DNA from 2 places in the Desulfofundulus sp. TPOSR genome. Region 1 is predicted to be linked to the other one. Evidence: a T-box and tRNA genes for the amino acid it is inferred to sense, from the RefSeq annotation. Region 1 holds a T-box; the other holds one or more tRNA genes.
The links. A T-box is a leader RNA that pairs with one kind of tRNA and senses whether it is charged. The one in region 1 lies ahead of thrS (threonine--tRNA ligase), so its partner is inferred to be a tRNA-Thr.

Region 1 (4,416 bases):
TCCAGCTCTACCCTGATGTTTTCCTTTTCCAGCCGCTCCACCACCTGACGGGCGTAATCGGCATGGCGGTCGGCAATGGGCAGAACCCTGACCTGGACCGGGGCCAGCCAGGTGGGAAAGGCGCCGGCAAAATGCTCGGTCAGGATGCCGATAAAACGTTCAATGCTGCCGAACACCACCCGGTGGATCATCACGGGGCGGTGCTTCTGGCCGTCCTCGCCCACATAGGTGAGGTCAAACTTCTCGGGCATGAGGAAATCCAGCTGAATGGTGCCGCACTGCCAGGTGCGCCCCAGGCAATCCTCCAGGTGGAAGTCAATCTTCGGCCCGTAAAAGGCCCCGTCCCCTTCATTTACTTTATACTTCATCCCCTTGGCCTTCAAGGCCTCCTCTAAGGCGGTGGTGGCCATCTCCCAGATTTCGTCCGAGCCCATGGACTTTTCGGGACGGGTGGAAAGTTCCACCTTATAGTTGAAACCAAAGATGCCGTAGAAATAATCCACCAGGTCAATGACCCCGATGATCTCTTCCCGGATCTGGGAGGGCAGCATGAAGATGTGGGCGTCGTCCTGGGTAAAGCAGCGCACCCGCATGAGCCCGTGGAGCACCCCGGAAAGCTCGTGGCGGTGCACCAGGCCCAGTTCCGCCAGGCGTATGGGCAGTTCCCGGTAGCTGTGCAGGCGGCTCTTGTACACCAGGATGCCGCCCGGGCAGTTCATGGGCTTGATGGCGTATTCCACGTCATCGATGCGGGTGAAGTACATGTTTTCCCGGTAGTGCTCCCAGTGCCCCGACCTTTCCCACAGGGACCGGTTTAAGATAATCGGCGTGCGGATTTCCTGGTAGCCCCGCTTGTAGTGCTCTTCCCGCCAGAATTGTTCCAGCTGGTTGCGCAGGACCATGCCCTTGGGATGGAAAAAGGGAAAGCCCGGTCCTTCCTCCTGGATGCTGAACAGGTCCAGTTCCGCACCCAGCTTCCGGTGGTCCCGGCGTTTGGCCTCTTCAATCCGGAAGAGGTATTCTTCCAGCTGGGACTTCTTGGGAAAAGCGGTGCCGTAAATGCGCTGGAGCATCTTGTTTCTTTCGTCGCCCCGCCAGTAAGCCCCGGCCACGGAAGTGAGCTTGAAGGCTTTCAGCCGGCCGGTGGAAGGAATGTGGGGACCGGCGCACAGGTCCACGAATTCCCCCTGCTGGTAATAAGAAATCACCGCATCTTCCGGCAGCTCATTGATAAGCTCCACCTTGTATTTTTCCCCGGCGGCAGAAAACCGCTCCAGCGCCTCCTCCCGGGACACTTCAACCCTTTTAAAGGGAAGATCTTCCTTCACAATGGCCTGCATTTCCCTTTCAATTTTCTCCAGGTCCGCAGGCGTGAAGGGCTTTTCCGCATCAAAGTCATAGTAAAACCCCCCGGCAATGGCCGGGCCGATGGCCAGCTTGACTTCCGGGAAAAGACGCTTCACGGCCTGGGCCATGACGTGGGCGGCGCTGTGGCGGAAAGCATCCCGCCCCGGCTCATCTTCAAAGGTGTAGAACTCAACGGCGGCATCCCTGTGTAGAGGGTAACTCAAGTCCACCAGCCGCCCGTCCACCGCCGCCACCAGGGCTTCCCTGCCCAGGCGGGGGCTGATGTCCTGTGCTATGCGCACCAAAGGAGTACCGGGTTCGTATTCCCGCACGGAACCATCTTTTAAGGTTACCTTAACCATAACAAGCAGTCCCCCTTCCGCTAAAATTTAACTTCCGATGTCCCTCAGCTTACTTCTGACCCAAAATAAAAAACGCCCCTTTTCAGGGACGAAAAATTCCGCGGTTCCACCCTGCTTGGCAGCCGGACAAAAGCAATATACCGGCCCGCCCGCTTTAAAGGCGATAACGGCACCTCACCGGCCCCGCTTAGTAACCGCTCCCGGCGGCGTTCGGCAGGGCAGCTCCGGGGTGGTTTTCAGTCCCTACCCTCCAGGGATGCTTTCAGCCGCGGCACCCCCTCTCTGGGGATGGGCGTTTTAGGGCCTACTCTTCCCCTTCATCACCGTTGCTTTATGCTTCGTTCGTTATTATATTGGGAATCTATACTTATGTCAACCGCAAGGCACCCAGAAGGTTTCTGGTACAGTGACTATCTATAAAACCAAAAAATGCCCACCTGCAAAAGGCCAATCATAAAACCCAAAAATCCTCCCAGAATTTCGATATGTTTTAGCTCCCGGGAAGCGACGGAGGTGATGATTTTTTCCAGTTGCTCCAGGGAAAAACTGTTAACCTGATCCTCCACTACCTCCGACAAACAAAAATCTACTTTCAGCTTTTCCCCAAAACGGTCTATCAGTCCCTCAACCAGGGGTGGCAATTCCCTTCTGATCTGTTCAGCCAGGGCATCAGAAATAATTCGCCGCAGGGACAGGGGTAAGAAACCGGGCAACCTGTCCATCACCCGGACACGGACTGCCGTATTCACGGAAGAGATCAGGTCCTCGTTTAATTGTTCTGAGCGCAGGTAGTTGAGGAGTCGTTCCTTGGGAAGCAGTTGCTCCTCAATTACCTTGCCGATAACCCTGGCCAGCTCACCACGCCTTTTGGGCACTACCCCCTGGATGGTGTAACCAAGCACACGAACTGGTTTGTAGGGACGAAAAATCAGCCGTACCGCCAGCCAGTTGGTCAGCCACCCGATCAGCGCCCCTACTACCGGCAACAGCACGGCCTGCGTCCAGTGCAAATCCTTCTCACCTCGTTCTGGTCCTCAAAAAACTACATCAGAACAAATATACCAGAACAAAAAAAAACGGGCAACAAACTATTTTTTTTGACATAAGGGGCAACCGGTACATTCCCGTACCCGGCCCCAAAAGACAAGGTTGATCGTTTCCATGACGGTATTTTTTTGCCCGGAATCCTTATTGTGAATAACAATATGTTTGGGCGCCAGGGTAATCAAGGTGCTGATCAGCATGTCCTCATAATTAATTTCCCTATCGGTTAAATCCATAAACAAATTTTCCAGGTAGTCTACCCTGAGAACCTGTTTTTGATCGTCTAAAAGTCTAAACGCCCCACCGGGCAGCCTGAGCACATGCACCAGTTCCACACGGGATTCCTGAATTTCCACAAAATATTTAAGCAGCTGGATAAATTCCTGATACTCCCTCTCCATCAGGAAGTCGTCCACTGCCCTTTCCACGGCCTGCTCCAATTCTTCCACGTAATCCTTCAGCCGGAAACGGATAAAGCCCTCTACGATGATCTGGTTGTTTTGCCGCAAAAAATCTAAAATCCTATCCATAACCTTATTCTTAAACAGGCGCTGGTAAACCGCTTTTTGACCGCCCTTGCCGTAACCCAGGTGACCAAGGGCATACTTGAAAATGTTTTGCCGCTCCTCCTCGTTAAAATAATAATAGTTCTCCCTGATCATGTCTTTGAGCAGCAACTGTTGCCACTGGCCCAAAATTAAATCGGAGAGAGAGCGGGCGATATGGTGGCGAAAAATGGCCTGAATGTCTCCCCTTTGCCCTCCACCGGGCATTACCTGACAGGATACAAAGTTAAACCTGCCGGCCGAGCTTTCTTTCAAACTTACTTTTAACCCCTCTTTTTCTAAATTTTTCATTTCCCGCCCCAACCGGAACTTAATGAGATCTATATGCCGGGCCGTCCCGATGGAGATATCGGTCATCAATTTCACCGTCCTTTCCGTTCTAGTATATGTGCGGCTAAAAACCGGTATACAACCAGCCTTTCCCGTAATGTTGTGGGGAAACTATCTTTAAGCGTTTAAACCCCGGCCATTTATTTAAAAATAAGGATATGACCAGGAAAAAGCAGCTTTCCGTTTTTACAATCGCCGCAACTTACATAGGAACAGTGGTGGGGGCAGGTTTTGCTTCCGGCCAGGAAGTACTGCAGTTTTTCGGTTACTTTGGCCTGCCCGGAATACTGGGACTGGTATTGACGACCATTCTTTTGGCTTTTTTTGGTTACCTGATTTTGGACCTGGGGAGGAGGCTTCACGCGGATTCCCACCTGCCCCTTGTGCGTTATGCCGGCGGGAAATGGATAGGTACGGCCGTAGATTGGGTAATTACCCTTTTCCTGTTTGGCGGCCTGGTGACCATGGGCGCGGGAGCCGGGGCAATTTTTACGGAACAATTGGGGTTGCCCTTTCTTTGGGGAAGCCTTGCAATGATCGTTATTTCCCTTGTCACGGTACTTACCGGGATTGCCGGAGTGGTTACTTCCATCAGTTTCGTAGTGCCGCTTCTTCTGGCCGCAGTTTTTGGGGTGGCTATTTACACCATCGCCACGGACCCGGGTGCCCTCCTTTCCACGCTCCGGGTTTACGCCAATCCGGGGAAAGCACCGGTACCCTTCTGGCCCTTAACCGCCCTTTTATATGCCTCCTATAACCTGGTGCTT
Region 2 (4,416 bases), on a different contig from region 1:
CATCCTGGCCACCTCCTAAAACTAAAAAACACTTGCAAAAAACTCCCTGGAATTAACCTTATCCACTGTAACATAATTCCCCGGTGATGTCAATAGTGACTCCTCTAAACAACAAGTGTAACCATAGCCTTCCATAAGTAAACTTATATATAAGCAATGAAGAAGGAATCGACAGGCAATTCCTTCTTCATCCGTTTCTCCATTCGCTGCTGCTCGTTACTCAATAATCTGGGTGACCACGCCGGCTCCGACGGTACGGCCACCTTCCCGGATGGCGAAGCGCAGCCCTTCTTCAATGGCAATGGGGGTGATCAGCTTGATCTCCAGCCGAACGTTGTCCCCGGGCATCACCATCTCCACACCTTCAGGCAGCGTTATCGTTCCCGTCACGTCCGTCGTCCGGAAGTAAAACTGCGGCCGGTACCCGTTAAAGAACGGCGTGTGCCGCCCACCTTCTTCCTTCGTCAGCACGTATACTTCCGCGCTGAAGTGGGTGTGCGGCTTGATGCTCCCGGGCTTCGCCAGCACCATCCCCCGCTCCACTTCTTTACGGTCGATACCCCGCAGCAGACATCCAATGTTGTCCCCAGCTTCCCCACGGTCCAGGATCTTCCGGAACATCTCCACTCCCGTGACCACCGTCTTCTTCGGCTTTTCCATCAGTCCCACTATCTCTACTTCGTCGCCCACCTTCACCGTGCCCCGCTCTACACGCCCCGTCACCACCGTGCCGCGACCGGTGATGCTGAACACGTCTTCTATGGGCATCAGGAAGGGCTTGTCAATGTCACGCTGCGGCGTCGGAATGTATTCGTCCACCGCGTCCATCAGTTCCCAGATCGATTTGCACCATTCGCACTCCCGCTTCCCGCAGCCGCATTCCAGTGCCTTTAACGCCGAACCGGTGATCACCGGCACGTCGTCCCCGGGAAATTCGTAGGTGGACAGAAGTTCCCGCACTTCCATCTCCACCAGTTCCAGAAGTTCCGCGTCGTCCACCATGTCCGCCTTGTTCATGTACACCACAATGTAGGGCACACCCACCTGCCGGGCCAGCAATATGTGCTCCCGCGTCTGGGGCATGGGACCGTCCGCCGCCGATACTACCAGAATCGCACCGTCCATCTGGGCCGCACCCGTGATCATGTTCTTCACGTAGTCCGCGTGGCCCGGACAGTCCACGTGGGCATAGTGCCTCTTTTCCGTCTCGTATTCCACGTGGGCCGTGTTAATGGTAATCCCCCGCTCCCGCTCTTCCGGAGCGTTGTCGATCTCTTCGTATTTCTTCACCTGCGCCCTGCCCACCGTGGCCAGCACCGTGGTGATGGCTGCCGTCAAAGTGGTCTTCCCGTGGTCAACGTGTCCAATGGTCCCTACGTTTACGTGGGGTTTCGTCCGCTCAAATTTGGCCTTGGCCATGACTCTCTTTCCTCCTCCTTGAAACCCACTTTTTTACACACTTCTAAATTATTACCACTTTTCTTTAAATCATGCAATAAGCCATAGAACACAAAATTCGCTAAAGGGCTTAAAATTCCTGCTCCCCAAAATAAAAATCACCAGCTTTTACGCTGGCGATTCTGTAGTGGTAGCGGCGCAGGGACTCGAACCCCGGACACAGCGGGTATGAACCGCTTGCTCTAACCAACTGAGCTACGCCGCCATGAGCGGAAGTCAGATGTCGGATGTCGGAAGTCAGAATTGCTGTCCACCTGAGTTCCCCTGTCGCCAGGCGGCTCCTTCCAACCTCAGACCTCCGACTTCTGACCTCTGAAACTGGAGCCACTAACCGGGATTGAACCGGTGACCTCGTCCTTACCAAGGACGCGCTCTACCGACTGAGCTATAGTGGCATTGGTTGCGGGGGTAGGATTTGAACCTACGACCTTCGGGTTATGAGCCCGACGAGCTACCGGCTGCTCCACCCCGCGTCGGCAAATTATATTATAACACAGAACCGGAACTTTTTCAAACCCTTATTTGAAGAAGTCCGGTCCTGAAGAATAAGCAGGTACTTGGTGGAGGGGGCAGGATTCGAACCTGCGAAGGCGTCAGCCGGCAGATTTACAGTCTGCTCCCTTTGACCACTCGGGAACCCCTCCACGGGAAAAACTGGAGCCGGCGATGGGACTCGAACCCGCAACCTGCTGATTACAAGTCAGCTGCTCTGCCAATTGAGCTACGCCGGCATGGCACAATAACTTCAGACGCAGTTATTATGATAACAGAAAAGCCTCACCGTGTCAATACCTCCACCGCAGCCTGTGTGATCCGTCTGTGATATTGTCAGGGTAAAATCCGTCAGTAAAAATGTCAGTATGAAGGAGATGGTTACCCTGTCACAGACGGAACTGAAGCGGATGCTGGTTTTGCAGCGGGCTCTGGAGGGTCAGATCTCAACCTTTGAAGCTGCCCTGGTATTAGGCTTAAGTAAACGTCAGGTATACAGGCAAAGTTCAGCGGGCAGCCGGGCTTCCCGTGAAACGCCCTTAAAAATAATATACCAAAAGAGGGGCGGTGGCAAAAGGTGTCGAATTTTTTGGATCAGGACCCGGGAATAATTCCTTATTTCCCTGCCCAAGCTAATGCTAGATATTTTTACTATCAAGGAGGAAAATCCGTTGTCCCGATATGCTAAAGCAACCGTGGCACTTATAATGGCTGTAATTGCCGGTGGGTTTTACGCCGGCAAGATGTACCTGGCGGCGGAAAATCCAAAGTCCAGTGCTACTGGGGTCTATTCTTCCCAACCTGCGGGGGAAAAAACAACGGCAAATCCCCCCCCTTCACAGGCAGTAAAACCAGCAAAAAATGAGGCAAAGGCTCAAATCCCGGAAAATGTTAATGAAAAGAAAGGTGCCACCGGCAATAAAAAGACCGGCCAGACCACTACTTCCTTGTCCAACGCACGCCGCGGTTGGGGCATTAAACGTAACGACAACCACCAGCAACCGGAAATGCCCAAAGCAATCCGCGACACCCTGGCCCGGTATGACGCCTACTGGATTGGCAGTCCCGGTGAAAAGGTGCTTTACCTGACCTTTGACGAAGGTTATGAAAACGGCTACACGCCCAAAATACTGGACATTCTCAAAGCCAACAACGTCAAAGCCGCCTTCTTTGTGACCGGGCATTACGTCAAAACCCAGCCGGAGCTGGTCAAGCGTATGGCGGCTGAAGGGCACATCGTGGGCAACCACACTATGAACCATCCCAGCCTGCCCGATATCAGCGATGAGGAGATCAAGAAAGAACTGCAATCGGTGGAAGAACTTTTCACAAAGCTGACGGGGAAGAAGATGAAATACCTGCGCCCGCCCAAGGGGGAATACAGTGAGCGCACTTTGGCGGTAACCAGGCAATTAGGATATTACAACATTTTCTGGAGCCTGGCCCTGGTGGACTGGGTACCCATGCCCGGAGGTTCCCAGGAAGCCTACCAGTCGGTAATGGATAACCTGCACAACGGGGCGGTAATATTGCTGCACGCCGTATCCAGGGACAACACCGAAGCCCTGGACCGTATCCTTAAAGACGCCAGGGCCCAGGGGTACACCTTTAAGACGCTGGATGATCTGGTGGCGAAAAAAGCTTAGCGGTTTGCCGGCACTAAAACAAGGGCCTGGCGTAACTTGAGAATCGCCAGGCCTTTTGCGCAGCATTACCGCTTCAGATTAACCTGGTAGTCATAGACCATCCGGGAAATCTCCGCGATGCGGGCAAATCCTTTATCCACATCCGTTTCCCCTTTGGACAGCACCACCAGGATGTAAGGGTGTTCGGCAAAAACAATCCCGGCATCGTTGGCCACACCCCAGACATCCCCTTCCTTATGGGCCACCCTTACCTCCGGCGGGAGTCTACCGGGCAAACCCACGTGGTAAATGGGGTTGGCCATATCATCCAACAGGCGCTCTCCCAGGGCGGGATGCTCACGGCTGAATTCCAGCACCGCCTCCATATACCGGCCCATGTCCCGGGCAGTGGTGATATTCTCCCCGCCCGGGAACACGGTTTGCCCGCCCAGGTCACGCATAAATTGGGCCACGTTATCCTTACCCAGGTGGCGCACCAGCATCCGGTAGGCAATGTTGTCGCTGATGGTTATGGACAGGTTGGCCAGTACCCGCAGGGAATAGCTGTCGCCGTCCCGGGCGGAAAACTGCAGAATCCCGGCTCCCCCTTGATAGTCCTGTTTGCTGTCATAAACCACCCGGTCATCCCAGTCCAGCTTCCCCTGGGCGACGAGATGATTCAAGTAGAGAACCACGGGTACCTTCACCGTGCTGGCGGCAGTTATGGGCTCATCACCGTTGATATCAAAGCTGGCCCCGGAGTGCAGGTCCTTAAAGTAGATGCCGTAAACTCCCGGCTGCTGGGCCAGGTAGTCTTTCAGTTGTTTTTGCAGCGGCCGGT

Region 2: it has a tRNA-Thr gene. The T-box ahead of thrS (threonine--tRNA ligase) is inferred to sense a tRNA for this amino acid. The anticodon was not compared.

Annotation. Positions count from the first base shown of each region.
Region 1 covers NZ_JAAOEF010000001.1:699,375-703,790, forward strand. The annotation lists gene thrS (threonine--tRNA ligase) at 1-1,709, opposite strand, end outside; T-box leader at 1,791-2,039, opposite strand; gene G7K71_RS03545 (DUF445 domain-containing protein) at 2,120-2,719, opposite strand; gene ytxC (putative sporulation protein YtxC) at 2,798-3,676, opposite strand; gene G7K71_RS03555 (hypothetical protein) at 3,808-4,416, shown strand, end outside.
Region 2 covers NZ_JAAOEF010000004.1:179,383-183,798, forward strand. The annotation lists gene rpmG (50S ribosomal protein L33) at 1-3, opposite strand, end outside; gene tuf (elongation factor Tu) at 217-1,419, opposite strand; tRNA gene G7K71_RS16660 (tRNA-Met) at 1,587-1,663, opposite strand; tRNA gene G7K71_RS16665 (tRNA-Thr) at 1,778-1,853, opposite strand; tRNA gene G7K71_RS16670 (tRNA-Met) at 1,856-1,931, opposite strand; tRNA gene G7K71_RS16675 (tRNA-Tyr) at 2,017-2,102, opposite strand; tRNA gene G7K71_RS16680 (tRNA-Thr) at 2,114-2,189, opposite strand; gene pdaA (delta-lactam-biosynthetic de-N-acetylase) at 2,622-3,596, shown strand; gene G7K71_RS16690 (serine hydrolase) at 3,662-4,416, opposite strand, start outside.